Regions from separate parts of the Agromyces sp. NPDC058126 genome, predicted to be linked through region 3. Evidence: predicted binding sites of a transcription regulator. Region 3 holds the regulator's gene; each other region holds the start of a gene.

Region 1 (10,284 bases), on a different contig from region 3:
GGCCTCAGCTGGGCCGACCGTCCGATCGTCGTCGTCGTCGGCAGCGAGGGCAAGGGCCTCTCGCGGCTCGTCGCCGAGACCTGCGACGCGATCGTGTCGATCCCGATCAGCGCGACGACCGAGTCGCTCAACGCCGGCATCGCCGCCTCGGTGACGCTCTACGAGATCTCGAAGCTCCGCGCCGCGGGGGAGTAGCGCGGGCGAGTCGCGTCACCGCGAGGCATCCGGTCGGATGCCTCGCGGCCGCACTCACACCTTCAGGCGCCAGTCGTCGTCGTCATCGGGATCGACGGCGCTCATCGCCGCGGTCTCGGTCGGCACGACCTCGATCGCGGCGGTCAGCGAACCGGTCGGCGGGTCGATCATGGTGGCCTCGTCACGACGGTGGCGCAGCACGGTGTTGATGTACGAGGTCACTGCCTCGGCGAGCGGGATGTCGTGCCCCGCCTGCTGCGCCATGAACCAGCGGTGCTCGAGCAGCTGGTGGAACACCTCGGCCGGCTCGAGCTTGCCCCGCAGCTCGCGTGGGATGGCGCGGACCACGGGCTCGAACACGCGCATGAGCCACTCGTGCGCCACCATCTCCTCGTCGAGCTCGCCCTTGCCGTAGGCGGCGCGGTACGAGTCGAGGTCGTTGAGCAGGCGCCGGGCCTGGTTCTCGCCCGCATCGATGCCGGTGAGGCGGAGGAGCCGGCGCTGGTGGTGCCCCGCGTCGACGACCTTCGGCTGGATCCGCACGGTCGTGCCCGAGGCATCCGTCTTGATCGCGAGCTCCTCGATGTCGAAGCCGAGTTCGTTGAGGCGGTTGACGCGCTCGTTGATGCGCCAGCGCTCGGCCGAGGAGAACGACTCGGAGCCGGTGAGCTCGGTCCAGAGGCTGCGGTACGCCTCGACGATGCCGTTCGAGATGCGCACGGGGTCGAGCTCGTCGGCGACCTTGCCGCCGGCCTCGAGGTCGAGGAGCTCGCCGGCGATGTTCACGCGGGCGATCTCGAGGTCGTTCTCGCGCTGCCCGTTCGAGAGGCCGCCCTCGTAGAGCTTGCCGGTCTCGGCGTCGACGAGGTAGGCGGCGAAGGCGCCCGCGTCGCGGCGGAACAGCGTGTTCGAGAGCGACACGTCGCCCCAGAAGAAGCCGACGATGTGCAGGCGCACGAGCAGCACCGCGAGCGCGTCGACGAGGCGGGTCGCGGTGTCGGGCCGCAGCGTCTGCGAGAAGAGGGCGCGGTACGGGAGCGAGAATCGCAGGTGCCGGGTGACGAGCACGGGCTTCAGCTCGTCGCCCTCGTCGTCGCTGCGGTTCGTGATGACGGCGACGGGGTCGACGCAGGGGATCTCGAGGCGCTGCAGCGTCCGCAGCATCTCGTACTCGCCCTTCGCCATCTCGGCGGTCGTCTCCTTGATGGCGACGACGTGCCCGCCGAGGTGCGCGAAGCGCACGAGGTGGCGGGAGATGCCCTTCGGGAGGGCGGCGATCGTGTCGCTCGGCCACGACTCGAGCGGAAGGTGCCACGGCAGGTCGAGGAGGGCCGGGTCGGCCATCGCCGAAGTGATGGAAAGTGATCCGCTCATCGTCGTCTCAGCGTAGCCGGGTCGGGCAGCATCGAAGCGAGGTGATGGAGAGTGAACCGCTCATGGGTCGATCCTTCCAGACGTGCGGATGCCCCGTGGGCGCCCTCGGAGGACGACGATGCCGGCCGGGCGAACCGCCCGACCGGCATCGGTCGTCATGAGGCGCGAGGTCAGCTGACGACGGCCTTGTTGCCGAGGCGCTCGCCCGACTCGGCGTCGAAGAGGTGCACGTGGTTCGGCGTCGCGGTGAGGTACACCTTCTCGCCGGCGTTCGGGTGCGCGCGGCCGTCGACGCGGGCGACGATGTCGGTGCGCTTGCCCTCGACGGTCGAGTGGCCGTAGAGGTAGCCGTCGGCGCCGAGCTCCTCGACGAGGTCGACGTCGACCTCGAGGCCCTCGCCCGGGGTCGACGAGACGACGATGTCTTCAGGGCGGACGCCGATGGTGGCGACCGCGCTGGTGGCCTCGGCGAGGACGTCGCGGTCGACCGGCACGACGGCCGAGCCGAACTTGACGCCCGACTCGACGAGGTCGGCGTGGAACAAGTTCATCGCGGGCGAGCCGATGAAGCCGGCGACGAACACGTTCTGCGGCTTCTCGTAAAGGTCGCGCGGGGTGCCGACCTGCTGGAGCAGGCCGTCCTTCAGCACGGCGATGCGGTCGCCCATGGTGAGCGCCTCGGTCTGGTCGTGCGTGACGTAGACGGTGGTGACGCCGAGGCGGCGCTGCAGCGAGGCGATCTGCGTGCGGGTCTGCACGCGGAGCTTCGCGTCGAGGTTCGAGAGCGGCTCGTCCATGAGGAAGACCTGGGGCTGGCGCACGATGGCGCGGCCCATGGCGACGCGCTGGCGCTGACCGCCCGAGAGGGCCTTCGGCTTGCGCGAGAGGTAGGGCTCGAGGTCGAGGAGCTTGGCGGCCTCGAGGACGCGCGCGGCGCGCTCCTCCTTGCCGACGCCGGCGATCTTGAGCGCGAAGCCCATGTTCTCGGCGACCGTCATGTGCGGGTACAGCGCGTAGTTCTGGAAGACCATCGCGATGTCGCGGTCCTTCGGGGGCACGTCGGTGACGTTGCGGTCGCCGATGAAGATGTTGCCGTCGTTGACCTCTTCGAGGCCCGCGAGCATGCGGAGCGACGTGGACTTGCCGCAACCCGACGGGCCGACGAGCACGAGGAACTCGCCGTCGGCGATCTCGAGGTCGAGCTGGTCGACCGCGGGGCGGGTGCCGCCCGGGTACAGGCGGGTGGCCTTGTCGAACGTGACTGACGCCATGGTGCTTTCTCTCCTTCACCGGCAGGTACGTGCCGGACGATCCGTAGTGAATGGAAGCGCGTCGACATCGACGCCTCCTCAGTATCGCACGCGCGAAGGGGGCTCCCGACCAGTGGGGTGGATGCCCCGGCGCCGACCCCGAGGCATCCTCAGCTGCGGCCCGGTGGAGGTGGAGGGCGCGTTCAGTGGCCGTTTGGGTGATTCACAGCCATCCTCCCTACTATCGTCATTGCGTGCGCCTGCACTCGCGCGCGCCCACACAGCGACCGGAGTGACCATCGATGAGCAACGGCGGATCGAACCAGCCACGCCCCACCCGTAACCAGCAGCGCGAAGCCGCGCGCGAGAAGGCCAGGGAGCTGCGCGAAGCGCAGAAGAAGCGTGAGCGCCGAAACAAGTTCCTGCTGGTCGGCGGCGTGACCGTCGCCGTCATCCTCGTGATCGGCCTGGTCATCGGCGTCGTCGTGCAGAACATGAAGCCCGCGGGCCCCGGCCCCGCCAACATGGCCAGCAACGGCATCCTGCTCACCGGAGTCGACGGCGTCGTCACCCCGGTCGAGACGAAGTCGCTCCCCGCCGACGCCGACCCGATCCCCACCGAGCAGGACGACAGCGGCACGGTCGCGAACATCGTCGTCTACGTCGACTACCTGTGCCCCTTCTGCGGCCAGTTCGAGACGACGAACGGCGAGACGATCCGCACGATGGTCGAGCAGGGCGCGGCCACCCTCGAGACGCACCCCCTCGCGATCCTCACGAACAAGTCGGCGGGCACCCAATACTCGCTGCGTGCGGCGAACGCCGCGGCGTGCGTGGCCGACACCTCGCCCGAGTCGTTCTTCGACTTCAACGCGCTGCTCTTCGCGAACCAGCCCGAGGAGGGATCGACCGGTCTCACGAACGACGAGATCAAGGGCTTCGTGAAGGAGGCCGGTGCATCGTCGGTCGGCACGATCGAGAGCTGCATGGACTCGAAGGAGTTCTTCGGCTGGGTGAACAACGCGACCGAGCGGGCGCTCACGCAGCCCGTGCCGAACTCCGACCTCGAGTCGATCAAGGGCACCCCGACCGTGCTCGTGAACGGCAAGCAGTACGTGGGTTCGCTCACCGACCCGGCCGAGTTCCAGTCGTTCGTGCTGCAGGCCACGGGCGAGGCCTTCTCGGAGTCGAACTCCACGCCGACCCCGACCCCCACCCCGACGCCCGCGTCGTAGTCGCGACTCATCCCGACGAAGGCCCGGCGTTCGCGCCGGGCCTTCGTCGTCGGTGCCGCCCGGGTAGGATGATCCGACGGGGCCTCCGCCCTCTGCCGGCTTGGCGCAATTGGTAGCGCACCGCTCTTGTAAAGCGGTGGTTACGGGTTCGAGTCCCGTAGCCGGCTCTTGACCGAAGACATCGCCGGCGCACCGTCGAACGCCGAACCGCACAGCCCCGCCCACCGACATGCGCACGTCCATCCGCATGTCGAACGCACCCGCATGCCGCTCTGGATCGCGGTCGTGCTCGCGATCGTGTTCGGCGCGGGCACCGCGGTCCAGTCGCGCATCAACGGCCAGCTCGCCGCCGAGCTCGACGACCCCTACACGGCGGCGGCGATCTCGTTCGGCACGGGACTCGTCATCCTGACGGTCGCGCTCACGGTGTGGCGCCCGGGCCGGGAGGGCATTGGGCGGGTCCTCGCCGGCCTCCGTGCCGGGCGCCTCGCGTGGTGGATGGTGCTCGGCGGGCTCGCCGGCGCCTGGTTCGTCGTCACCCAGGGGCTCTCGGCCGGCGTGCTCGGCGTGGCCATGTTCACGGTCGCGATCGTGGCGGGCCAGACCATCGGCGGCATCGTGTTCGACCTGATCGGACTCGGCCCCGGCGGTCGGCGCCCGCTCACCCCGATGCGCGTGCTCGGTGCGCTGCTCGCACTCGTCGCGATCGGCTGGGCCGTGTCGGCGCAGCTCGCGCACGACGTGCCGCTGCTCGTGATGCTGTTCCCGTTCGTCGCCGGACTCGGCGTCGGCTGGCAGCAGGCCGTCAACGGGCGGGTGAAGGCCGAGGCGGGCAGCGCGCTCACCGCGGCGTTCGGCAACTTCCTCGTCGGCACCGTCGCGCTCGTGGTCGTCATGCTCGGGCACGCGGCGATCGCGGGATGGCCCGAGCGGCTGCCGGCTGAGCCCTGGCTCTACCTCGGCGGTGCGATCGGCTGCATCTTCATCGCCGGGCAGGCGCTCGTCGTGCGCGTCATCGGCGTGCTGATGCTCGCCCTCTGCGGCGTCGCCGGTCAGCTCGCCGGGGCGCTCGCCCTCGACCTGCTGCTGCCCACCGGCCGGCCGGTCGACGCCGCCACGATCGGCGGTACCGTGCTCGCCGTCATCGCGGTCGCGGTCGCGTCGATCCGGTGGTCGCGCCACCGGCACCGCGCGGACGAGCCCGGCGAGGGCGAGGATGCCGCGGTCAGTCGATCGAACTGAACCGCGGCGCCGGACGCTCCGACGGGCGCCCGGGGCGCCCGCCGTCGGGTCGCCCGCCGACGTACAGCCAGCCGAGCAGCTGCTCGCCCGGGCCGAGCTCGTGCATCTCGGCGACGGCCGGATGCCTCGTGAACGGCCCCGTGCGCCACATGACGCCCCAGCCGGCCTCGTCGAGGAGCAGGCTCAGGAGGTGACCGACGCCGGCGGCGGCGGCGAGCTGCTCCCATTCGGGCGCCTTCGGGTGGAATCGCGGCGAGAGCACGAGCGCGAGCACCAGCGGCGCCCGGAGGGGCTTGGCTGCGAGCATCTCGGCCGCGTGGCCCTCGAAGCCCGACGCAGCCACGAGGGCTGAGCCGAGCCGCTCGCGAGCGGCGCCGCGGAGCGCGATCGTGCGCCACGGCCGGAGGGCGGCGTGGTCGGCGACCCGCTCGGCGACGCCGAGCAGCTCGAGGAGCTCGGCGTCGTCGGGCGCGGCATCCGTCACCTTCGGCGCCGAACGCCGGGCGAGCGCCGCTTCGCGAACCGACGCCACCTCAGGACTCGGGCGTGAAGCCGAGGGCGAGCGAGTTCATGCAGTACCGGTCGCCCGTGGGGGTGCCGAACCCGTCGGGGAAGACATGGCCGAGGTGCGAGCCGCAGTTCGCGCAGCGGACCTCGGTGCGGACCATGCCGAGCGTCCGGTCCTCGATGAGCTCGACCGCCTCAGGGCGCACCGACTCGAAGAAGCTCGGCCAGCCGCAGCCCGAGTCGAACTTCGTGCCGCTCTTGAAGAGCTCGGCCTTGCACGCGGCGCAGTTGTAGACGCCGGCGCGCTCCTCGTCGAGCAGCTCGCCCGTCCAGGGGCGCTCGGTCGCCGCCTCGCGGAGCACCGAGTACTGGTCGTCGCCCAGCTCGGCTCGCCACTCGGCATCGCTCTTGTTCACGGGGTAGGACATGGGGTGCTCCTCTCGGGGTGCGGTCGACGGGTTCAATCGTCTCAGCTCGGCCGGACGGGTGCGGCCGCAACGGATGCAACACCGCGGAGCGGCGGTCTGTTCCGGCCGACGGCACACGCCGCGATCACTCGGCGCACTCTCGGCGGGCGTTCCCTAGTATGTGCTGCAGGCGGTGCGTCGACCGCCGCGACGGGAGGAACGGATGAGCGCGGAGCGCGTGCCCGACCGACCGGCTGCCGTCGGCCTCGACGACCGCCAGCTCCGCGTGCTCGCCTTCGAGGCGCGCGCGTGGCAGCAGCCCGCCCGCAAGGCCGAGGCGATCCGCGACGAGTTCGACATCTCCGCCGCCCGCTACTATCGGATTCTCGGCGAGCTCATCGACTCGCCGGCGGCGCTCCGCCACGATCCGATGCTCGTCAAGCGACTGCAGCGGATGCGTTCGGCGCGTCGGGCGGCACGCTCCAGCCGTTCGATTCCCCTCGGCCGACCGCTCGACTGAGCCCGGCCCCGACCCGAATCTGGATCACATGGCGCAGAAGTTCCCTCGCGATCGCTTCGACACGATCCCGCACGGCATCGACCGCGTCGGCGCCCATCGCGCGCCCGCCCGCCGCGGGGCGCGATGGATCCGATTCGGCTGGGCCGCGCTCGCGACCGTGGTGCTCGCCGGGGTCGGCATCGCGGGCGTCATGATCTTCAACGACCGGCTGAACGCCGCGAGCGGGCCCGACCCGGCTTCGACGCCGACGCCGACCGCGACCGCGGAGCCGACGATCGCGCCCGAGGTGAAGGTGACCGTGCTGAACGGCACCACGACCGCCGGGCTCGCGGCCAAGGCCACCGAGGCGCTCACCGCCGGCGGTGTGCCGGTCGACGCCACGGCCAACGCGAGTGCGAGCGACCTCACGGAGACGGTCGTCTACTACGCGACTCCCGACCTGGAGGGTGCCGCGCGCGGCGTCGCGACGCTGCTGCCCGAGGCCGACGTGCGCCTCTCCGAGAGCTTCGCCGAGACGGGCACGCCGCTCGTGCTCGTGCTCGGTTCGGACTACGCGGAGGCCACGGCCGGCTGAGCCGGGCGAATCGTTGCCATTCTGCGACCATTCGTGACGCGCACCCCCTTGCGTCCGGACGGCGCGGTGTGACTATCTGGAGTTGGTCGCCCGAGCCCGTGTGCACGTCCGGCACCTCAGGTGCCTCGTTCGCCCGCGTCGAGGGCGACCCGGTACAGGCGACAGGCAGGTGCTGATCCACACACCGCAACATGGGAGCAACGAATGGCGAACGGAACCGTCAAGTGGTTCAACGCTGAAAAGGGATACGGGTTCATCACCGTCGACGGGGACGGCCAGGACGTCTTCGTCCACTACTCCGCCATCGACATGGCCGGGTACAAGGTGCTCGAAGAGGGCCAGCAGGTCGTCTTCGAGGTCGGCACGGGGTCGAAGGGACCGCAGGCCGAGGCCGTTCGTCCCGCCTGAGCGCACACGTATTCCGAACGCGCCGTCGCCCCTCCGACGGTGCGTTCGGCGTGTCCGGGGAGGAACGGAGGCCGACGCTCCCCGCGCCTCGCTAGCATGTGGCCATGGCCACGGGGGTCCGAGCGACCTTTCGGCGACGAGGGGCCGCCCTCGCCGTCGTCGCCGTCGCGGCAGTGCTCGTCGTGGGCTGCCAGCAGGCGCCGCCCGAGCCGACCCCCACGCCGACCGTGGAGCCCCGGCCGGTCGGGAGCTCGCAGCCGTTCGCCGTGGCGTACTCCCCGCTCCGGGGCACGCCGACTGACCCGGACGCGCCGCAGCATCCTTCGCTCGCCGCCAAGATCGACAACCATGAAGATGCGCGACCGCAGATCGCGCTGAACCGGACCGACCTCGTCTTCGAGGAACTCGTGGAGGGCGGCCTCACCCGCTACCTCGCGGTCTGGCACTCCGACATGCCTGACGCGATCGGGCCGGTGCGCTCCATCCGCCCGATGGATCCCGACATCGCCTCCCCGCTCGGCGGCGTCATCGCGTACTCGGGCGGTCAGGACCAGTTCGTCGCGATGATGATGGCGACCCCGCTCGTCAACGTCGTCTTCGACCTCGACGAGACAGGGCTGTACTCCCGGGCCGACGAGCGGCCGGGCCCGCACGACGTGATCCTCGACGCCACCGAGACGATGGCGCGCAACGCGAAGCTCGAACCGCCGCCCGTGCTGTTCGAGTACGGCACGGCCGACCCGCTCGCCGATCCGGCCTTCGCCGCCGCGCCGACCTCGCGCATCGCCCTCGTCTTCTCCGAGGGGCGATCGCCGTCGTGGGACTGGGACGCCGGTTCGTCCTCGTGGCTGCGCTCGCAGGAGGGGACCGCGGACCTCGAGGCCGGGGGCGCACGGGTGCGCGCGACGAACGTCGTGACGCTCGAGGTCGGCATCGACTGGCGCTACGGCGAGGTGCCGAAGACCGTGCTCATCGGGTCGGGGGAGGCCTGGGTGTCGGTCGGCGGCCGCACGGCGCACGGCACCTGGTCGAAGGACGCCGCGGCCTCGCCGATCGTGCTCACGGCCGACGACGGCTCACCGCTGCGGCTCGCGCCCGGCAACACGTGGATCGAACTCCTGCCGGAGAGCGGCAGCGCCTCGTTCGCCCCGTGACGGGCCCCGCGTTGTTCGCGCTCGGCGTGCACCGAGGGCGCCGGGCTCGCTTGCACTCGTGGCGGTCGAGTGCCAGAATCGTCTTAGCACTCACGTGATTTGAGTGCTAATCACGAATCTTTGAAGACGTCCGAGAAGGGGCGAGAAACACACATGGCAAAGATCATTGCTTTCGATGAGGAGGCCCGCCGCGGCCTCGAGCGTGGCCTCAACACGCTCGCCGACGCCGTCAAGGTGACCCTCGGCCCGCGCGGTCGCAACGTCGTGCTCGAGAAGAAGTGGGGCGCCCCCACGATCACGAACGACGGCGTGTCGATCGCCAAGGAGATCGAGCTCGACGACCCGTACGAGAAGATCGGCGCCGAGCTCGTCAAGGAGGTCGCCAAGAAGACCGACGACGTCGCCGGCGACGGCACCACCACCTCGGTCGTGCTCGCCCAGGCGCTCGTGCGCGAGGGCCTCCGCAACGTCGCCGCAGGCGCCGACCCCATCTCGCTGAAGCGCGGCATCGAGAAGGCCGTCCAGGCCGTCGAGGCCGAGCTCCTCGCGAACGCGAAGGACGTCGAGACGAAGGAAGAGATCGCCGCCACGGCGTCGATCTCGGCCGCCGACGAGCAGATCGGTGCGCTCATCGCCGAGGCGATCGACAAGGTCGGCAAGGAGGGCGTCGTCACCGTCGAGGAGTCGAACACCTTCGGCACCGAGCTCGAGCTCACCGAGGGCATGCGCTTCGACAAGGGCTACCTGTCGGCGTACTTCGTCACCGACCCCGAGCGCCAGGAGGCGGTCTTCGAGGACCCCTACATCCTGATCGTCAACAGCAAGGTCTCGAACATCAAGGACCTGCTGCCCATCGTCGACAAGGTGATCCAGACCGGCAAGCAGCTGCTCATCATCGCCGAGGACGTCGACGGCGAGGCGCTCGCGACCCTGATCGTCAACAAGATCCGCGGCATCTTCAAGTCGGTCGCCGTCAAGGCTCCCGGCTTCGGCGACCGTCGCAAGGCGCAGCTCCAGGACATCGCGATCCTCACCGGCGGCCAGGTCATCTCCGAGGAGGTCGGCCTCAAGCTCGAGAACGTCACCCTCGACCTGCTCGGCCAGGCCCGCAAGGTCATCATCACCAAGGACGAGACGACCATCGTCGAGGGTGCCGGTGACGAGGAGGCCATCGCCGGCCGCGTCGCGCAGATCCGCAAGGAGATCGACAACACCGACTCCGACTACGACCGCGAGAAGCTCCAGGAGCGCCTCGCCAAGCTCGCCGGCGGCGTCGCCGTCATCAAGGCGGGTGCGGCCACCGAGGTCGAGCTCAAGGAGCGCAAGCACCGCATCGAAGACGCGGTCCGCAACGCGAAGGCCGCCGTCGAGGAGGGCATCGTCGCCGGTGGTGGCGTCGCGCTCATCCAGGCCGGCAA
Region 2 (10,284 bases), on a different contig from region 3:
GCGAGGTGGCCGCCGAGCGGGCGGCGGCCGCGGGCATCGCGCTGCGCATCCCTCCGCTCTCGCTCTGCACCGACAACGGCGCGATGATCGCGGCGCTCGGCGCCCAGCTCGTCATGGCCGGTCATGCCCCGTCCGAACTCGGCTTCGGCGCCGACTCCACGCTGCCGGTGACCGACATCCAGGTCGCCTGACGCAAGAATCCTGTGCAGGCGGGCCCTCGCGCGATAGTGTGGGGACGAAATCACCGGGGAGCGGCGGCGATCGTTCGCGCCCGGAGCGCACCCTCATCCCGAGGGACGCGTACACACAGCATCGAGGGGAACCACCGTGACCGACCCGAACCTTCCCGAGCAGCCCGCCGGCGCCGTCCCGCCCGTGCCCCCGGCCGCTCCCGCGACGCCTCCCGCCGCTCCCGCGTACGGCACGCCGCCGGCCGCTCCGGCCGCCCCCGCCTACGCCGCTCCTGCCTACGGCGCCCCCGCCCCGTCCAAGACCAACGTGCTCGCGATCGTCTCGCTCGTCTCGGCGTTCTTCGTGTCGCTCGTCGCGATCATCACGGGTCACATCGCGCTCAGCCAGATCAAGAAGACCGGTGAGCAGGGCCGCGGCCTCGCGATCGCCGGACTCATCATCGGCTACGTGGGCCTCGTCGCCGGGATCATCGCGGTCATCCTGTGGATCGCCGCCTTCGCGTTCGTGGCCTCGAACCCCGACATCACCACCTACTGAGCCGGGTCGACACCCGCATCAAGCAGAGGAGCACCGATGAGTGATCCGAAGAACCCCGACGAGCTCCCCGGCGAGCCGGTCGAGCCCACGGTGCCCGACGCGCCCGAGCCCACGGTGCCCGACGCGCCCGAGCCCGTCGTTCCCGACGCGCCCGAGCCCCAGGTGCCCGGTGCACCCGAGCCGGTCGTCCCGGTGGATGCGGCCGCGACCGGCCCCGAGGTGCCTTCGGTGCCCGAGCCGCCGGCTGCACCCGAGCCGCCGACCGCACCGCCGGCTCCGCCCGCACCGCCGGCTCCGCCCGCTCCGCCCGCCTACGGCGCTCCGGCACCCGCGGCGCCGCCGAGCTACGGTGCTGCGACGCCGCCTCCGCCGCCCGCATACGGTGCTCCCGCTCAGCCCGGTTACGGTGCTCCCGCTCAGCCCGGTTACGGTGCGCCGGCGCAGCCCGCGTACGGTCAGCCCGGGTACGGTGCGTACGGCACCGCACCGAGCAAGCCGACCCCGGTGTTCAGCCTCATCTCGCTCATCGCGGGCGTGCTCGGCATCGTGGGCGGATTCGCCGTCGTGTGGATCCCCTTCGTCGGCGGCATCATGCAGCTGTTCATCCCGGCCGCGGCCGTGGTGCTCGGCTTCATCGGCAAGCGCAAGGAGCCTGCCGCGAAGGGCATGTGGCTGACCGGCATCATCACCGGCTTCGTCGGGATCGCCATCGGCCTGCTGTCGATCGTGCTCTGGAGCGTGCTCTTCGCGAGCGTCCCCTACGGCGACTACGACATCTACTGAGGGTGACATGACCGACCGTGCGGGGGTCTCGCCCGAGGGCGAGGCCCCCGACCGCCGTTCTGGGGCGGAGCCCCCCGTCAATGGAGCTCCATCCGAGTCCGCGGGCCCGCCGTCCGCGTCGTCCCGGCCCGACGGCGAACTCGCCGATCCGACCGGGCGGGAGGGCGACGAGCGACCGACGTTCGTGCCGCCGACCGAGGTCGAGACCCCGCTCGACGACCCGCTCGCGCCCTACCGCCCCGCCGAGCCGACGCTCCGCGCCGACCCGGTCGTGCGCGAGTTCGACGTGCCCGTCGACACCGGGCAGCTCCGGCGCATCTCGACCGGCCAGCTGCTCGTGGTGCATCGGCCCGAGTACGACCAGAGCGAGGTCGTCGAGGCGCAGCAGCAGAGCCGCGCGTACAGCTGGGTCGCCGCGGTCACGGGCATCATCGGTGCGACGGCGTCGCTGTTCGTCGGCTGGATGCTGCCGCTCTCGATCGCGGCCATCGTGTTCGGCGTGCTCGGCCTGCGCCGCGAGGAGCACGGGCGGACGCTCGCGTTCATCGGCATCGGAACGGGGCTCGGCGGACTCGTGTTCTCGGCGCTCTGGATCGGCTACTACGCGATCGTGTTCGGCGCGCTGCCGGCCTGACGCGGCTGCAGCACCTTCGGCCGCCGACTCCGGCCCGTACGAGCGGCGGTCAGATCCGTTCGACGAGCAGCGTCACGTGGCGCCCCTGCTCGCGCGTGAGCACGATCGTCGCCCGCTCCGACCCCTTCAGCTTCAGGCGCGTCCGCAGCGCGGCGGGGTCGACGTCGACGCCGCGCTTCTTGATCTCGAGCGTGCCGACGCTGCGCGCCTGCAGCGCCTGCCGCAGCCCGCGCTCGTCGGCGGGCAGGCGCTCGAGCACCCGGAACCCACGGGCGAACGGTGAGTCGAACGCCGTGTCGGCCGTGAGGTAGGCGATGCCGGGGCTCAGCATCCAGGCTCCGTTCGCCCGGGCGAGATCGCCGATGAGCCGTGCCCGGATGACCGCCCCGTCGGGCTCGTAGAGGTAGTCGCCGAGCGGGCCGTCGGGGGCGTCGGGGGAGTCGGCCGTCGCCGTGAGCTCGTGCGCGAGCTCGCCGCGGATGACGAGCGCCGAACGGCCGACGCCCGGGCGCGCGAGCGCGCCGAGCCAGACGCCGAGTTCGACCACGTCGCCGTCGACGGAGACCCACTGCGCCTCCGCGCCCGCGGGGATCACGTCGCGGTCGGTGCCCGGCCCGAGCTTCACGCCCACCGGCAGCCGGTCGGCGAGCCCGAACGCGAAGTCGAGGCTCGGCGAGTACGCCGAGGCGTCGGCGATGCGCGTCGTCGTGCCGCCGGTGGTGGTGCGTCGCGCCGGATCGAGCCAGACGCCGCCGATGCCGCCGAGTGCGACCTCCTCGGCGCGCTCGTGCAGCACGCGGGCGTGCGGGAACGGAGTGAGGTTGTACGCCGCGATCGCGGCGGTGACCTCGTCGGCGTCGGCGGCGGTGACCTCGAGGTCGATCGCGGCCATGGCCAGGGCGTCTCCGCCGATGCCGCAGCCGAGGTCGGCGACGTGCCGCACGCCCGCCCGTGAGAAGCGGCCGGCGTGGAGGGCGGCGACCTGCAGGCGCGTCGCCTGCTCGAGCCCCGCCTCCGTGAACAGCATGCGGGCGGCGAACGGGCCGAACTTCGCGGCGGCCTTCGCGCGGAGCTTCGCCTGGCTGAGCACGGTGGCGACCAGCGACGCAGGATGCCCCTGGCGGCGGAGCGCGGCGACCGTCTTCACGATGTCGGCCTTCGAGTCCCATTCGGGCAGGCCGTCGAGGAGCCGCAGCCCCTCGGGCGAGAGGAGTTCGACGAGCTCGGAGCGTTCCACCCGGCCACGCTAGCACCGCGGCGCGCGGCCGCCGAGCGGCGACGGCGCGGGGCATCCGGCCGCCGTGTTCGCCGCGCGTGAACGGACTGGCACTCACGTTGCACGAGTGCCAAAACGCGCCTAGACTCGGCTTAGCACTCTCACTCAGAGGCTGCTAATCAGTCTTCGCAAGACAGTTTCTTCATCAGAGAGATAGGGGCAACCGTGTCGGTTTCCATCAAGCCGCTCGAGGATCGCATCGTCATCAAGCAGGTCGAGGCCGAGCAGACCACCGCGTCGGGCCTCGTGATCCCCGACACCGCCAAGGAGAAGCCCCAGGAGGGCGAGGTCGTGGCGGTCGGCCCCGGCCGCATCGACGACAACGGCAACCGCGTCCCGCTCGACGTCGCCGTCGGCGACAAGGTGATCTACTCGAAGTACGGCGGCACCGAGGTCAAGTTCGGCGGCGAGGACTTCCTCGTCCTCTCGGCCCGCGACGTGCTCGCGGTCGTCGTTCGCTGAGCGAACCGAACCTTCGGAACGGCCCGGATGCTGAGCATCCGGGCCGTTCTGCGTCTCCGCAGCCGCCGCGTTGGCCATCGACCCGCGCGGGCGTAGTCTGTATCGGTGAATCCCCGCCCTGAGACCCCTCATGCGCCGACGCACCAGGGCATCAGCAGGCCGGGGCTCGGGTACGCGATCTCCTCCTACCTGCTCTGGGGCTTCCTCCCCATCTACTTCATCGCGCTCGCGCCGACGGGCTCACTCGAGATCGTCGCGTGGCGCATCCTGCTCTCGCTGGTCTTCTGCGCGCTGCTCATCACGGTGACGCGCGGGTGGGGTGCGTTCTTCGCCCTGCTCCGCGACCGGCGAGTGCTGTTCACGATGGGGGCCGCGGGCGCCCTCATCTTCGTCAACTGGCAGACCTACGTCTACGCGGCGGTCTCGGAGCAGGTCGTCGAGGCCTCGCTCGGGTACTTCATCAACCCGATCGTGACCGTGTTCCTCGGGGTGCTCGTGCTGCGCGAGCGGTTGAACACGACGCAGTGGGTCGCGGTCGGCATCAGCATCGTCGCGGTGGTCGTGCTCGCCGTCGGCCACGGGCAGTTCCCCTGGATCGCGCTCCTGCTCGCGTTCTCGTTCGGCTTCTACGGGCTCATCAAGAAGCGCGTCGGCCCGCGCGTCGACGCCGTCTCGGGACTGACCCTCGAGACCCTGTGGCTCGCCCCCCTCGCCGCGGTGCAGCTCTGGTGGGTCGCCGCGACCACCGGGCTCACGATGGGCACCGAAGGCACCTGGCACACCGTGCTGCTGCTCGGCGCCGGCGCCGTCACGGCCGTTCCCCTGCTGCTGTTCGCGGCGGCGTCGCGCCGACTGCCCCTCATCTACATGGGCTTCATCCAGTACTTCGCCCCGTTCATCCAGTTCCTCGTCGGCGTGGTGCTGCTCGGCGAGCCGATGCCGCCCGAGCGATGGGTCGGCTTCGCGCTCGTGTGGGCGGCCCTCGCCGTGCTGACGGTCGACCTGATCCGGGGAGCGCGGCGCGCGTCGAAACGGGTCGTCTCCGAGCCGGTCTGAGCGTCGTCCGCCCTGCGGAATCCGCGCATGATGACGTCGAATGACGCTGATTTCGTGCGCAGAACCGCCGAAGGATGTCGGTCAGGTAACAATCCGGGCGGGTGTTACCGGGTTGTGACCGGGGTGACTTGTTTCCGCGGATGCCCCGGAATACTGTCAGACAACGGCGTCACCACGGCGCTGCATTGTGTACCAATTCCTTCAGTCCCAAGGAGCAACATGAGCGTTTTCGCGAAGGCCACGGCCTCGCGCTCGGCTCGCGCAGCCTGGACGGGTGTCGCCATCGCCGGCGTCAGTGCCCTCCTCCTCACTGCGTGCAGCACGGGTGCCCCGGCCCCTGCCGAATCCGAACCGGCCACGGACGCCGGTGACGCCCTGCCCATCGCCGAGGGCGAGCGCGACCTCGCGCTCAAGCTCGGAACGATCCTGCCGCAGAGTGGTGCGCTCGCATTCCTCGGCCCGCCCGAAGAGGCGGGTGTCCAGCTCGGTGCCGACGACGTCAACGCGGCGGACTCGGGTCTCGCCGTCGAGGTCGTCTTCCGCGACTCGGGCGACACCACGACCGACACCGCGACCGTCTCGGTGACCGACCTCCTCTCGCAGGATGTCTCGGCCATCATCGGCGCCGCGTCGTCGGGTGTCTCGAAGACCGTCATCGACCAGATCGTGGCGGCGGGCGTCATCCAGTTCTCGCCCGCGAACACCTCGGCCGACTTCACCGACTACAACGACAACGGCCTGTACTGGCGCACGGCTCCGTCCGATGTGCTGCAGGGCGAGGTGCTCGGCAACCTGATCGCCGAGGACGGCAACGCGACGCTCGGCCTCATCGTGCTGAACGACTCGTACGGCACCGGTCTCGCGCAGTTCACCAAGGACGCCTTCGAGGCGGCCGGTGGCGAGGTCGTCGCCGAGGCGCTCTTCAACGAGGGCGACTCGAGCTTCGACGCGCAGATCGCCGAGGTCACGGCGGCCAACCCCGACGCGATCGCACTGATCACGTTCGACCAGGCCAAGATCATCACGCCGGCCCTCGTCGGCTCGGGTTACCCCGGCGACCAGCTCTACTTCGTCGACGGCAACCTGTCCGACTACAGCGCCGACTTCGCACCGGGCCTCGTGGCCGGCTCGAAGGGCACGCTGCCGGGTCTCGACACGGGCACCCTCGGTGACTTCACCGACCGTCTGCTCGGCGTCGACCCCGACCTGACCGACTACAGCTACGCAGCCGAGTCGTACGACGCCGTCGTGCTGCTCGCGCTCGCGGCCTACGCGGCCAACAGCACCGACGGTGCCGAGATCGCCAAGTACCTCCAGCAGGTCTCGGGCGGTACCGGTGACGGCGAGAAGGTCACGACGTACGAGGACGGCATCGCGCTCCTCGCCGAGGGACAGCAGATCGACTACGACGGACCGTCGGGCCCGATCACGTTCGACGAGAACGGCGACCCCACCGAGGCGACGATCGGTATCTTCCAGTACCTCGACGACAACACCTACGAGCGCATCGGCGACGGCTGATCCAACGCACGAAGGTGAAGTGAAGGGCCCCGGCTTCGGCCGGGGCCCTTTCCTGTGCGCGGGGGAGTCCCCGAGGGGTTTCACGTGGGCCGGGCCGGGTGCGCCCGACGGGGGACGCTGACCCGACCCGAGGCTCCGGGCTTCCTCCGCAACCCGCGCGCCCGCCCTGGCTGTCGGAGGCCGCTTGTGGGCTCCCGGGGGGAGTTGTCGCGACGGGGCACGGGTTCGGCAACGTGGGCGATGCGTGCAGCGGTGCCGACGACGCGACGGGATGCAGGACACCCCCTCGCCCGGTGTCCGCGCGCTGCGCCGCCCTTCAGCGCCGCGAGAGACCGGGCGGAGTGCGCAGTGCGAGTGCCGGCGGTCGAACGGTCCGGAGCGCCCCGCAGGCCCGAGCAGCAGCCGGGGCGGGCCGAACCCTCACCCGAACGGCCCCGCGCGCCACAGCGGGACCGAGCAAGCCCGTGAGCCCGAGCCTGACTCGTCGGGCGCGGGCGTGGGCGAGGGCGCGGGCGCGGGGTGGGCGTGTGCTTGACGGGCCGCCCGCTCCACGAACGACGAAGGGGCGGATGCCGCAGCATCCGCCCCTTCGCCGTTCGCCTGCGGCTACTCCTCGTCCTGCCCGAGGGTGCCGAGGTAGAGGCCGATGACCTTCGGGTCGTTGAGCAGCTCGCGGCCGGTGCCCGTGTAGGCGTCGCGACCCTGATCGAGCACGTAGCCGCGGTCGCAGATCTGCAGGCAGCGGCGGGCGTTCTGCTCGACCATGATGGTCGTCACGCCTGCGCGGTTGATCTCCTTCACCCGGAGGAAGGCCTCGTCCTGTCGGACGGGGGAGAGACCTGCGCTCGGCTCGTCGAGGAGCAGCACGTGCGGCCCCATCATGAGCGCGCGCGACATGGCGACCATCTGCCGTTCACCGCCCGACAGCGAGCCGGCCCGCTGACCGAGGCGCTTGCCGAGCTCGGGGAAGATCTCGGTGACGAACTCGAGACGCTCCTTCAGGCCCTTCGGTTTCAGGAAGATCCCCATCTCGAGGTTCTCCTGAATGGTGAGCGAGGGGAACACGTTGTTCGTCTGCGGTACGAAGCCGACGCCCTGGGCGACGAGCTTGTTCGCCTTCAGGTTCGTGATCTCCTCGCCGTGCAGGAAGATGCCGCCTTCGCGGACCTTCACGAGTCCGAAGATCGACTTCAGCAGGGTCGACTTGCCGGCGCCGTTCGGGCCGATGATGCCGATGAGCTCGCCTTGCGCGGCCGTGAGCGAGCACTTGTTGAGGATGTTCACGCCCGGCAGGTACCCGGCGGTGACGTCGCGCACCTCGACGACGAGCTCGCCGGCGGGCGGCTCTGCGAGCGACGGGGCAGGGCTACTGTTCGTCATCGAGGAGCTCCTTCAGTGCTTCGACGTGACCGGTGTCGGTGGAGCCGAGGTCGGCGTCGTGGTGGGCGCCGAGATAGGCGTCGATCACCGCCGGGTCCTCCATCACCGTGTGCGGGTCGCCTTCGGCGACGACCTTGCCCTCGGCCATCACGACCACCCAGTCGGCGATGTGCCGGACCATGTGCATGTCGTGCTCGACGAAGAGCACGGTCATGCCCTGGGCCTTCAGGTTGAGGATGTGGTCGAGCAGCGACTGCGTGAGCGCCGGGTTCACACCGGCCATCGGCTCGTCGAGCATGACGAGCGTCGGGTCGCTCATGAGCGCCCGCGCCATCTCGAGGAGCTTCCGCTGACCGCCCGAGAGGCTCGCCGCGTAGTCGTCCTTCTTGGCGTCGAGCTTGAATCGCGCGAGGATCTCGAGCGCCTTCTCCTCGATCGCGGCGTCCTGCTTGCGCCAGAGCGACGGGATGAGGGAGCGGAAGAGGTTCTCGCCGACCTGGTCCTTCGCGCCGAGCTTCATGTTGTCCATGACCGAGAGCAGGGCGAGGGACTTCGTGAGCTGGAACGTGCGGATCAGGCCCATGCGGGCGACCCGGTAGGCGGGCACGTGCGCGAGCGCGCGCCCGTCGAACGACCATGTGCCGGTGTCGGGCTTGTCGAAGCCCGTCAGCAGGTTGAAGAAGGTCGTCTTCCCGGCGCCGTTCGGCCCGATGAGCGCCGTGATGGCGCCCCTCGGGATCTCGACGTGCTCGACGTCGACGGCGGTGAGGCCGCCGAACGTGCGCTTCACGCCGTCGGCGATCAGGATCGGGTCGTGCTTCTTGACGCCGGGGGCGGCATCGCCGATGTGGAGACCCGTGGTCTTCACCGGCTTGGACGTGGGAGTGGCATCACTTGACAAAAGCCAGCTCCTTCCGGTTTCCGAGGAGGCCCTGCGGCATGAATATGACGATCAGCATGATCGCGATGCCGACGAGGATGAAGCGGAGCTGACCGGCCTGCACCTGCGTCATGAACGGGAACCAGCCCGCCTCGACCGCCCGGGAGATGAAGCCCGAGAAGAACGAGAGCAGCACCCAGAACACCATCGAGCCGACGATCGGTCCGAGGATGGTCGCGGCGCCGCCGAGCAGCAGGATGGCGTAGACCATGAAGGTCAGCGTCGGCTGGAAGTACGACGGCACGACCGCACGCGGCATCACGAAGATGATGCCGGCGAGGGTGCCGAAGAGTCCGCCGAGGATGAGGCTCTGCATCTTGTACGAGTAGACGTTCTTGCCGAGCGAGCGCACGGCGTCCTCGTCTTCGCGGATGCCCTTGATGACGCGGCCCCACGGGCTGCGCATCAGCAGCCAGGTGAGCAGCGCGGCGAGCGCGACGACGACCCAGGCGAGCACGAGGAAGAACCACACCCGGTTGTCGAACACCCACGGGCCGAAGCCGTAGCGCCCGGGCGGGAACGGGTTGAACTCGAGCAGCCCGGCCTGGAACTCGGAGAGTCCGTTGGCCGAACCGGTCACCGGCTGGAACTCGTTGGTCGTGAAGACGAGCCGCAGCACTTCGGCTGCAGCGATCGTCACGATCGCGAGATAGTCGGCGCGCAATCGCAGCGTCGGGATACCGAGGATGAGTGCGAACACCACGGACGCCACGAGTGCGCTGAGCAGGCAGGCCCACCAGGGCCAGCCGAGCTTCAGCGCCGGGATGGCGTAACCGTAGGCGCCGAGCAGCATGAATCCCGCCTGGCCGAAGTTCAGCAGGCCGGTGAAGCCGAAGTGGATCGCCAGACCCAGCGCGGCGAGCGCGTAGGCGGCTGTCGTCGGGCTGATCAGCTCGACGGCCGCGTTTCCGAAGATTGCTCCCCAGTCGATCATGGTCGTCCCCTCCTATCCGATTCGCTCACGACGGCCCAGGATGCCCTGCGGCCGGAACAACAGCACCAGGATCAGGATGACCAAGGCGCCCACGTACTTCATGTCGCTCGGCAGCCACAGGGTCGACAGCTCGACGAACACGCCCACGATGAGCGAGCCGACGAGGGCGCCGAACGCGGTGCCGAGACCGCCGAGGGTGACCGCGGCGAAGACGAGCAGCAGGATCTGGAAGCCCATGTCCCAGCTGACGCCCGGACGGAAGTACGCCCAGAGGATGCCCGAGAGGCCGGCGAGCAGTGCGCCGAGCACCCAGACGATGCGGATGACCCCGTCGACGTCGATGCCGCTCGCGGAGGCGAGGCTGGCGTTGTCGGAGACCGCGCGGGTCGCCTTGCCGATGCGCGTGCGCAGCAGGAAGAACGCGACCGCGAGGAGCACGACGATGCTGACGCCCATGCTCAGGAGGTCGACCCACGAGAGTGCGATCGGGCCGATGCGGATGTCGCTCGGCAGGGTCGCGCCGGGCAGCTGGCTCGTCGAACCGCCGTAGAAGAACTGGTACGTGTAGC
Region 3 (10,284 bases):
CGCCGTCGATGCTGAGGCGCTCCTCGTCGGCGCCCGCCTCGGGCGCGTCGGGATCGATCGATTCAGGCTCCGGCAAGCGTGTCCTCCTCGAGGGCGCCGGCGAGGACGTGCGCGTGCACGTGGAAGACGGTCTGGCCCGCGGATGCCCCGGTGTTGAACACGAGGCGGAACTCGCCGTCGCCGAGCTCGGCGGCGACGCCCTGCGCGACCGCGACGAGTTCGGCGAGCAGCGCGGGGTCGCCGGCCGCGAGGCCCACGACGTCGCGGTAGTCGGCCGTCTTCGTCGTGACGACCACATGCACCGGCGCCTTCGGCGCGATGTCGTGGAAGGCGATGACCCGGTCGGTCTCGGCCACGATGCGGGCGGGGATCTCGCGCGCGACGATGCGTTCGAAGACGGTCGGTTCAGCGGGCGAGTCGGTCATCTTCCCATCGTAGCGAGCGATCGGCTACCACCGCCCGAGCGCGGCGTTGAGCACGGCGATCGCCGCCGGCCCCGCCGTCGAGGTGCGCAGCACCAAGGCCCCGAGACGCACCGGCTCGGCACCGGCCGCCGTGAGCTTCGCGAGCTCGTCGGGCGAGATGCCGCCCTCGGGGCCGACGACGAGTGCGAGGTCGCGGCCGTCGGGGCGCAGCTCGGAGAGCGGCGTCGCCGCGGTCGGCTCGAGCAGCAGCATCCGAACCCCGTCGAGGCGCGCGGGAAGCTGCGCCGTCGTCGCGACCGGGGCGACCTCGGGCAACCACGAGCGGATCGACTGCTTCACGGCCTCGCGGACGATGCTGGCCCACCGGGCGCGGCCCTTCTCGGCCTTCGGCCCCTCCCAGCGGGAGACGGAACGCGCCGCCGCCCACGGGATGACGGCGTCGACGCCGAGTTCGGTCGCGGCCTGGACTGCCAGTTCGTCGCGGTCGCCCTTCGCGAGCGCCTGCACGAGTGTGATCATGATCTCGGGGCGTTCCTCGACGAGCACCTCGTCGGCGACCAGGGTGAGCTCGCGCGACTCGGTCGCGACCACCTGACCGCGCACCACGACCCCGCGGCCGTCGCCGATCGAGATGCGCTCGCCCGCTCGGACCCGCGCGACGGTGACCGCGTGGCGCGCCTCGTCGCCCGCGAGCCGGAGCTGGGCGCCCGGCGCGAGCGCCGCGAGGTCGAGGCTCTCGTCGAGGTAGAGGCTGCTCATCGCGCGGCCCTGCTCAGCCGAGGAACCGGTCGCGCAGGCGGGCGAAGAGCCCCTGCTGGAAGTGGGTGAGCTCGGGAGCGGGCGACTTCTTCGAGGCGGCGAACTGCGAGATCAGGTCGCGTTCCTTCGACGACAGCTTCGTCGGGGTCACCACCTGGACGCCGACCTTGAGGTCGCCGCGGCCGTTGCCCCGGAGGCGCGTCACGCCGCGGTCGCGCACGGTGACGACCTCGCCGCTCTGCACTCCGGGCTTGAGCTCGACCTCGACGTCGCCGTCGAGCGCGTGGATCGTGGCGGTCGTGCCGAGGATCGCATCGGTCATCGCGACCTCGAGGGTCGCGAGCAGGTCGTCGCCGTTGCGGCTGAACACGTCGTGGTTCTTGACCTTGATCTCGAGGTAGAGGTCGCCGTTCGCGCCGCCGGCGGGGCCGGCCTCGCCGGAGCCCGGCATCTGCAGCCGCACACCCGTGTCGACGCCCGCGGGGATGTCGACGGGGACGGTGCGACGGGCGCGCACGCGACCCTGCCCCTGGCAGGTGACGCACGGCGTCGCGATGATCGTGCCGTAGCCGCGGCAGGTGCCGCACGGGCTCGAGGTCATCACGTTGCCGAGGAGCGAGCGCACCTGGCGCTGGATCTGGCCGCTGCCCCGGCAGATGTCGCAGGTGACGGGCGAGGTGCCCGGCTGGCAGCACGACCCCTGGCAGGTCTCGCAGCGCACGGCCGTGTCGACCTCGATGTCGCGGTGGGTGCCGAAGATCACCTCGTCGAGACCGACCTCGACACGGATCAGGGCGTCCTGACCGCGCTCGCGCCGCGACCGCGGCCCCCGGGTCTGTTGGCCGGCCCCGAAGAAGGTCTCGAAGATGTCGCCGAATCCGCCGAAGCCCTGGCCGCCGAAGCCGCCCTGGTCGCCGAGGTCGTACTGCTGGCGCTGCTTCGGGTCGGAGAGCACGTCGTACGCGTGCGTCACCTCCTTGAACCGCTCGGATGCCTCGGCACCGGGGTTCACGTCGGGGTGGAGTTCGCGAGCCAGTCGGCGGTACGCCTTCTTGATCTCGTCGGGCGTCGCTTCGCGCGAGACGCCGAGGACCTCGTAGTGGTCGGCCACGGAGGGCTTGTCCTTTCGATTGCGGATGCCGGTCTTGCGACGGGCGGAAGGTCAGCTCTCGCCGAGCGTGCGGGAGAGGTAGCGGGCGACCGCGCGGACGGCGGCCATGCTGTTGGAGTAGTCCATGCGGGTGGGGCCGACGATGCCCAGTCGCGAGATGTCGCGGCCCGGGATCTCGAAGGCGCTCGAGACGATCGAAGTCTCGCCGAGCCCGAAGGAGGCGTTCTCGCGCCCGATGCGCACGGCGACGGCGTGCTCGTCGCCGGACATCTCGCCGAAGAGCTTCAAGAGAACGACCTGCTCCTCGATCGCCTCGATCACGCCGAGGATCGAGCCGGCGAAGTCCTGCTCGGTGCGCACGAGGTTCGCCGCGCCCGCGACGACGAGCCGGTCGCTGCGCTGCACCCGAGCCTGCTCGGCGAGGGTCGCGGCGAGCGTGTGCAGCACCGCCGCGTGGCGCGGGTCGACGGCGTCGATCTCGCCCGAGAGCAACGCCGTGGCATCCGCCATGGTGGTGCCGGCGACCAGTTCGTTCAGCCGCAGCCGCAGCTCGGCGAGCGTGCCCTCCTCGACGGGCTGCTCGAGCTCGGCGAGCCGCTGCTCGACCTGGCCCGAATCGGCGATGAGGATGCAGAGCACCCGGTTCGGCGAGAGCGAGACGAGCTCGACGTGGCGCACCCGTGCGCTCGCGAAGCTCGGGTACTGCACGACCGCGAGCTGCTTCGTGAGCTGCGAGATGAGGCGTACGGTGCGGGCGAGGAGTTCGTCGAGGTCGCTCGACTCGCCGAGGAAGGTCTCGATGGCCTGCCGCTGCGCGGAGCTCAAGGGGCGCACCTCGGTGAGCTGGTCGACGAAGACCCGGTAGCCCTTGTCGGTGGGGATGCGACCCGAGGAAGTGTGGGGGGCCGCGATCAGCTCCTCCTCCTCGAGGAGCGCCATGTCGTTGCGGATCGTGGCCGCCGAGACGCCGAACGCGTGCCGCTCGACGATCGTCTTCGACCCGACGGGCTCGCGCGACGCGACGTAGTCCTGCACGATCGCCCGAAGCACGGCGAGACTGCGTTCTGAGGCCATGCCCCGCTCCCTCCGACGACTTAGCACTCGTTCTGTCTGACTGCTAATCATATCGCGACATCCGACGACGAGGCCGTTGCCCGCGGCGGTTCGCGGCGCTACCGTATGGATGTCCCGCGAGTCGTCACGACCGCGACCCCCTCCCGAAACCCGAGATCACCGAAGCCCGAAAGGCGCGTCATGACCGAGCCCAACGCCCAGCAGCCCGACCCCAACAGTCAGCCTCAGCCCGCAGCCGCCGGCCCCCTCACCCAGGAGCAGGACCTGCAGTGGGCGTCCTTCGCGCACCTCGGCGGCATCATCGGGTTCCTGCCCTCGCTCATCATCTGGCTGGTCTTCAAGGACCGCGGCCAGTTCACGAACACCGAGGCCAAGGAGGCGCTGAACTTCCAGATCACCGCCACGATCGCGTACGTCGCCATCCTCATCGTGAACTCGATCCTCACCGCGATCACCTTCGGCTTCTGGGCGCTGATCGGCTGGATCCTCCCCCTCGCCCTCTGGGTCGTCGTCATCGTCTTCTCGATCCAGGGCTTCCTCAAGGCGAAGGACGGCAACCACTACCGCTACCCCTTCGCGATCCGCCTCATCAAGTAAGCAGCACCTTTCGAGCGCGCCGCCGGGGCTCTTCCCGCGGCGCGCTCTGCTGTGCCAGCATGACGGTTGACGAAGTCTCGCCTTCGGGCGACCCGAGCAAGGAGAACCCCATGTCCGACGCCACCCCGCCTCCCCCGCCGGCGAACCCGTACCAGCAGAGCCAGCCGCTGAGCCCCTCCGACGAGAAGCTCTGGGCGACGCTCATCCACATCGGCGGGGCGATCTTCAACTTCCTGCCGGCGCTCATCGGCTACCTCGTCCTGAAGGACAAGGGCCCCTTCATCCGCGGGCACTCCGCGACGGCCCTGAACTTCCAGCTGACGATCCTCATCGCCTACGTCGTGAGCGGCCTGCTGATGTTCGTGTTCATCGGCTTCCTGCTCTACCCGGCCGTGTGGGTCATCAACATCGTGTTCTGCATCATCGCCGCGATCGCCGCGAACAAGGGCGAGCCGTACACCTACCCGCTCGCGATCAAGTTCGTCAGCTAGCTCTCGAGCAACTGCCGAACGACCGCGTCGGCCAGCAGCCGCCCTCTCCTGGTGAGCGTCAGCACACCCGAGAGGGCGGCTTTGGCGTCGACGAGGCCGTCGGCGATGAGCGCGGCGACCGCGTGCCGGCCGCCCGTGTGCAGCGTCGAGATCTCGAGGCCCTCGCGGATGCGCGCCCTGAGCAGCACCCGCTCGGTCTCGCGGGTCGGCGCGTCGAGCACCTCGCGTCCGACGGCCGGCGACACGCCCGCGGCGATGCGGTCGGCGTACGCCGAGGGGTGCTTCGCGTTCCACCAGCGCACGCCGCCGACGTGGCTGTGCGCGCCGGGACCGACGCCCCACCAGTCGTCGCCCCGCCAGTAGCCGAGGTTGTGGCGCGAGCGCTGCGCAGGGCTCGACGCCCAGTTGCTCACCTCGTACCACTCGTACCCGGCGGCTTCGAGGCGCTCGTCGACGAGCTCGTACATGTCGGCCTCGAGGTCGTCGTCGGGGGTCGCGAGCTCGCCGCGGCGGATCTGCCTGGCGAGCTTCGTGCCGTCCTCGACGATGAGCGCATAGGCGCTCAGGTGGTCGGGGCGCTGCGCGATCGCGTGCTCGACGCTGCGCCGCCAGTCGTCGAGCGACTCCCCCGGCGTGCCGTAGATGAGGTCAAGGCTGACGTCGAGGCCCGCGTCGCGCGCCCACCCGACGACGAGCGGCACGCGCTCGGGGTCGTGCGTGCGGTCGAGCGCGGCGAGCACGTGCGGAACGGCCGACTGCATGCCGAACGAGACACGGGTGAAGCCGCCGTCGGCGAGGCGGGCGAGGTCGTCGGGCCCGACCGAGTCGGGATTCGCCTCGGTCGTGACCTCGGCACCCGGCGCGAGCCCGAACTCGTCGCGCACCGCGCCGAGCATGGCGACGAGGTCGCCGGCAGGCAGCAGGGTCGGCGTCCCACCGCCGAAGAAGACCGTCTGCGCCGGTCGGGCGGGCAGTCCGGATGCCTCGAGCATGCCCCGTGACATCCGGATCTCGCCGATCGCCTGCCCGGCGTAGTCGCTCTGCTTCGCGCCGCGCAGTTCGTCGGAGGTGTACGTGTTGAAGTCGCAGTAGCCGCACCGCACCCGGCAGAACGGCACGTGCACGTAGACGCCGAACGCCCGCTCGTCGGCGCCGAGTGCGGCCGAGGCGGGCAGCAGGCCGTCGGCCGGTGCGGGTTCGCCGAGCGGCAGCGCGGCGCCCACGGCTACGCGCCGCTCGCGGGGTGGAGCGCCCGGAGCTCGTCGCGGGTGAGCTCGCGGCGACGACGGCGCCGCCAGGGCGCGACCACGGTGCGCACGCCGCCGGCGGTGGCGAGGATCGAGCGGATCGTCAGCCACACGGTGTCGTCGTCGCGGTGCTCGAGGATGAAGGACTCCTCGCCCGTCTCGGCGCCGTTCGACGTCGTGCCGTACGCGAATCCGATGCGGTTCGGCTCGTCGATGACGTAGACGACGAGCACGGGGATCTTCGCCGCGCCGAAGCGGCGACGCCGCACGAGCGTCGCGGTCATGCCCGCGGCGATGTACGCCGTGCCGTCGGCGCCGAAGCGATCTTCGGTGCGCGGCGCGGGCTGGTCGGTGAGGGGCGAGCCCTCGGGGTCGAACACGATGCCCGGGTACTGAGCGCCGGTGCCCGCGGAGACGTCGGCGACCGTGAATCCGGCGCCGCGCTGCACCCCCCAGGTCATGAGCGCCTCGGCCGAACGGTCGAACCGCTCACGGCCCGAGCCGAGCCGCACCGAATCCTCGGCGGGGCGGAGGCCCGTCGGCGGGTAGCGCAGGAAATCTGGGTCGAGGGTCGCGCCGATCGCGCCGTAGGTGACGGACTGGTCGGTGAACGTGCTTCTGCGGGTCATCCGGAGCTCTACTTCTTCGCGTCCTTCTTCTCGACGTCGCCGCTGAGAGCAGCGATGAACGCCTCCTGCGGAACCTCGACGCGGCCCACCATCTTCATGCGCTTCTTGCCCTCCTTCTGCTTCTCAAGGAGCTTGCGCTTGCGGCTGATGTCACCGCCGTAGCACTTGGCGAGCACGTCCTTGCGCATCGCACGGATCGACTCGCGGGCGATGATGCGGGCGCCGATCGCGGCCTGGATCGGCACCTCGAACTGCTGGCGCGGGATGAGCTCGCGCAGGCGCCCGGTCATGAGGACCCCATAGGCGTAGGCCTTGTCGCGGTGCACGATCGCGCTGAACGCGTCGACCTGCTCGCCCTGCAGCAGGATGTCGACCTTCACGAGGTCGGCGGCCTGGTCGCCCGTGGGCTCGTAGTCGAGGCTCGCGTACCCCGCGGTCTTCGACTTCAGCTGGTCGAAGAAGTCGAACACGATCTCGCCGAGGGGCATGTTGTACCGGATCTCGACGCGGTCCTCACCCAGGTACTCCATGCCGAGCAGCGTGCCGCGGCGCGACTGGCAGAGCTCCATGATGGTGCCCACGTAGTCCTTCGGGGCGAGGATGGCGGCCTTGACGACCGGCTCGCGCACCTCGGTGATCTTCGCGCCCGTCGGGAACTCGCTCGGGTTCGTCACCGTAACGGTCTTGCGGTCTTCGGTGGTGACCTCGTAGACGACGCTCGGCGCCGTCGCGATGAGGTCGAGGCCGAACTCGCGCTGGAGGCGCTCGGTCACGATCTCGAGGTGGAGGAGGCCGAGGAAGCCGCAGCGGAAACCGAAGCCGAGCGCCACCGAGGTCTCGGGCTCGTACACGAGCGACGCGTCGGAGAGCTTCAGCTTGTCGAGTGCCTCGCGGAGCTCGGGGTAGTCGCTGCCGTCGATCGGGTAGAGGCCCGAGAACACCATCGGCAGCGGCTCGGTGTAGCCGGCCAGCGCTTCGGTGGCGGGCTTCACGGCCGTGGTGACGGTGTCGCCGACCTTCGACTGGCGCACGTCCTTCACGCCGGTGATGAGGTAGCCGACCTCGCCGACGCCGAGACCCTTCGACGGCTGCGGCTCGGGCGCGCTCACGCCGATCTCGAGGATCTCGTGGGTCGCCTTCGTCGACATCATCTGGATGCGCTCGCGCGGCTTCAGCTGGCCGTCGATCATTCGCACGTAGGTGACGACGCCGCGGTAGCTGTCGTAGACGGAGTCGAAGATCATCGCGCGGGGCGGCGCGTCGGCGTTGCCGACCGGGGCCGGAATGCGCTCGACGACGCGGTCGAGCAGCTCCTCGACGCCGACGCCCGTCTTGCCCGAGACCTTCAGCACGTCGTCGGGCGACCCGCCGATGAGGTCGGCGAGCTCCTTCGCGTACTTCTCGGGGTCGGCGGCCGGCAGGTCGATCTTGTTCAGCACCGGGATGATCTCGAGATCGTTCTCGAGCGCCAGGTAGAGGTTCGCGAGCGTCTGAGCCTCGATGCCCTGCGCCGCGTCGACGAGGAGGATGGCGCCCTCGCACGCGGCGAGCGAACGCGAGACCTCATACGAGAAGTCGACGTGGCCGGGGGTGTCGATCATGTTGAGGGCGTACGCGCGGTCGCCCTGCTGCCAAGGCATGCGCACCGCCTGGCTCTTGATCGTGATGCCGCGCTCACGCTCGATGTCCATGCGATCGAGGTATTGCGCGCGCATGTCGCGGTCGCTGACGATGCCCGTGATCTGGAGCATGCGGTCGGCGAGCGTCGACTTGCCGTGGTCGATATGCGCGATGATGCAGAAATTGCGGATCGACGCAGGGTCGGTGGCGGCGGGCACCGGCGGGTTCACAGCTCTCGGAGACATCCAGACGATTCTCCCATGACTTCGCTTCAGACTTTCGACGGATGCCTCGCGGCGGGCCCCGAGACTACGCTCGAAGCACCATGATGACGGCTGCAACTGCCCTTGCGGGCGACGAGACCGTGGCGCGATCCGCGCTCCGGCCGGTGTTCGTCGCGCTCCGGCTCGGGCTGCACCTCCTGGTCGTCGGGCTCACGCTCTTCGTGATCGTGCGGGCACTGCTCGCCGACGACTCCGCCGAGGTCCCCATCACCATCCTCGCCGTCGCCTTCCTCGCCTGCTACGGCGCGGGCATCGCGACCGCGCACCGGCACCTGCCGACGTTCGCGCGCGTGCTGTGGCTCGCGTCGCTTCTGGCGCTCTGGGTCGGCATGTCGGCGCTCACGCCCGACGCGGCGTTCCTCGCCTTCCCGCTCTTCTTCCTCGAGCTGCACGTGCTCGCCGCCCCGATCTCGGTGCCGCTCGTCGTCATCACCTTCGGGCTCTCGGTGTGGGGCACGGCCACCCATCTCGGGTTCGAGGTGGGTTCGATCCTCGGGCCGCTGATCAGCGCGGGCGTCGCGATCGTCATCGGGCTCGGCTACCGCGCCATGTCGCAGGAGACACAGGAGCGCCAGTCGCTCATCCTCGACCTCATCGCGACGCGCGAGGAGCTCGCGGCGGCGAGCCGCGAGGCCGGCACACTGGCCGAGCGCGAGCGACTGGCCCGCGAGATCCACGACACCGTCGCGCAGGGACTCTCGAGCATCCAGATGCTGCTGCACGCGGCCGAGCGCGACGTCGACGACGAGCGCGTCGCAGAGAAGCTCCGACTCGCCCGCGAGACCGCAGCCGAGAACCTCGGCGAGGCGCGGCGCTTCATCCGCGAGCTCACCCCGCCCTCGCTCGACGAGCAGACCCTCCCCGCCGCGCTCCGCCGCCTCACCGAGGCCGTGAACGAGCAGGCGAGCCAGGCCGGCGCCGACACCCGCGTCGAGTTCGCGACGAGCGGCGACCCGGTGCTCCTGCCGATGACGGTCGACGCCGCGCTCCTCCGCATCGCGCAGGGCTCGCTCGCGAACGTGCTGCGCCACGCCGATGCCCGCGCCTGCTCGCTGACACTGAGCTACCTCGGCGACGAGATCGCGCTCGACATCGTCGACGACGGCCGCGGCTTCGACGCCGAAGCGGTGGCGCGGCGCGCCGATCCGGCCGAGTTCGGACTCCGTGCCATCCGCCGCAGGGCGGAGGAGCTCGGCGGCACGGCCGACCTCGAGACCGCACCCGGCGAGGGCACCGCCCTCTCCGTTCGCATCCCGGTGGTGCCCGCATGATCCGGCTCCTCCTCGCCGACGACCATCCCGTCGTCCGCGCCGGCATCAGGGCGATGCTCGAATCAGAAGCCGACCTCGAGGTCGTCGGCGAGGCCGCCACCGCCGAGGACGCGGTGCGGCTCGCGCGGGGCGACTCGGTCGACCTCGTCCTCATGGACCTCCAGTTCCCCGGCGCAGTGCAGGGCGCTGAGGCGACCCGCCGCATCCGCGCGGTGCCCGGAGCACCACGGGTGCTCGTGCTGACGAACTACGACACCGACGCAGACATCCTCGGCGCGATCGAGGCGGGCGCGAGCGGGTACCTGCTGAAGGACGCCCCGCCCGACACGCTGCTCGCCGCGGTGCGCGCGGCCGCGGTCGGCGAGCAGACGCTCGCGCCCGGGCTCTCGTCGCGGCTCGACGCCTCGCAGGCCTCGGGCGAGCGACTCACCGTGCGGGAGTCGGAGGTGCTCTCGCTCGTCGCCGAGGGGCGCACGAATCGGGAGATCGGCAAGACCCTCTTCCTCAGCGAGGCCACCGTGAAGTCGCACCTCGTGCACATCTTCACGAAGCTCGGCGTCGGCTCGCGCACGGCGGCCGTCGCGCGGGCCCGCGAACTCGGGGCGATCAGGGCGGGCTGAGCGATGCCTCGCGCCCGCATCGTGCTCGTGCACGGCATCCGCACCTCGGCGACGATGTGGCGGCGGCAGCTCGACGCGCTCTCGGCGCACGACCTCGACGTCGTCGCGATCGACCTGCCCGGTCACGGCACGCGCATCGGCGGCGACTTCTCGATC

Evidence for each region. Region 3 encodes HrcA, which represses chaperone genes, less so after heat shock. Its sites were predicted from a motif close to TTNGCACTCGNNNNNNNCGAGTGCNAA; they were not measured.
Region 1: the regulator HrcA is predicted to act here: its motif matches at 8,950-8,976, upstream of groL (chaperonin GroEL).
Region 2: the regulator HrcA is predicted to act here: its motif matches at 3,470-3,496, upstream of groES (co-chaperone GroES).

The regions. Positions count from the first base shown of each region.
Region 1 is NZ_JBHVTS010000002.1:35,714-45,997, reverse strand. It holds gene rlmB (23S rRNA (guanosine(2251)-2'-O)-methyltransferase RlmB) at 1-195, shown strand, start outside; gene ACFVTR_RS05485 (DUF4032 domain-containing protein) at 250-1,569, opposite strand; gene ACFVTR_RS05480 (ABC transporter ATP-binding protein) at 1,740-2,840, opposite strand; gene ACFVTR_RS05475 (DsbA family protein) at 3,122-4,054, shown strand; tRNA gene ACFVTR_RS05470 (tRNA-Thr) at 4,149-4,221, shown strand; gene ACFVTR_RS05465 (DMT family transporter) at 4,223-5,296, shown strand; gene ACFVTR_RS05460 (nitroreductase family protein) at 5,280-5,828, opposite strand; gene msrB (peptide-methionine (R)-S-oxide reductase MsrB) at 5,830-6,231, opposite strand; gene ACFVTR_RS05450 (DUF3263 domain-containing protein) at 6,434-6,730, shown strand; gene ACFVTR_RS05445 (LytR C-terminal domain-containing protein) at 6,759-7,304, shown strand; gene ACFVTR_RS05440 (cold-shock protein) at 7,509-7,712, shown strand; gene ACFVTR_RS05435 (DUF3048 domain-containing protein) at 7,817-8,866, shown strand; gene groL (chaperonin GroEL) at 9,020-10,284, shown strand, end outside.
Region 2 is NZ_JBHVTS010000002.1:185,112-195,395, reverse strand. It holds gene tsaD (tRNA (adenosine(37)-N6)-threonylcarbamoyltransferase complex transferase subunit TsaD) at 1-191, shown strand, start outside; gene ACFVTR_RS06110 (DUF4190 domain-containing protein) at 328-729, shown strand; gene ACFVTR_RS06105 (hypothetical protein) at 766-1,512, shown strand; gene ACFVTR_RS06100 (DUF4190 domain-containing protein) at 1,520-2,146, shown strand; gene ACFVTR_RS06095 (SAM-dependent methyltransferase) at 2,196-3,383, opposite strand; gene groES (co-chaperone GroES) at 3,588-3,884, shown strand; gene rarD (EamA family transporter RarD) at 3,990-4,940, shown strand; gene ACFVTR_RS06080 (ABC transporter substrate-binding protein) at 5,160-6,461, shown strand; gene ACFVTR_RS06075 (ABC transporter ATP-binding protein) at 7,068-7,841, opposite strand; gene ACFVTR_RS06070 (ABC transporter ATP-binding protein) at 7,828-8,742, opposite strand; gene ACFVTR_RS06065 (branched-chain amino acid ABC transporter permease) at 8,732-9,712, opposite strand; gene ACFVTR_RS06060 (branched-chain amino acid ABC transporter permease) at 9,728-10,284, opposite strand, start outside.
Region 3 is NZ_JBHVTS010000003.1:124,229-134,512, reverse strand. It holds gene ACFVTR_RS09615 (HIT domain-containing protein) at 63-425, opposite strand; gene ACFVTR_RS09610 (16S rRNA (uracil(1498)-N(3))-methyltransferase) at 450-1,184, opposite strand; gene dnaJ (molecular chaperone DnaJ) at 1,198-2,295, opposite strand; gene hrcA (heat-inducible transcriptional repressor HrcA) at 2,347-3,369, opposite strand; gene ACFVTR_RS09595 (DUF4870 domain-containing protein) at 3,550-3,966, shown strand; gene ACFVTR_RS09590 (DUF4870 domain-containing protein) at 4,077-4,457, shown strand; gene hemW (radical SAM family heme chaperone HemW) at 4,454-5,680, opposite strand; gene ACFVTR_RS09580 (DUF1990 family protein) at 5,683-6,333, opposite strand; gene lepA (translation elongation factor 4) at 6,342-8,198, opposite strand; gene ACFVTR_RS09570 (sensor histidine kinase) at 8,282-9,508, shown strand; gene ACFVTR_RS09565 (response regulator) at 9,505-10,128, shown strand; gene ACFVTR_RS09560 (alpha/beta fold hydrolase) at 10,132-10,284, shown strand, end outside.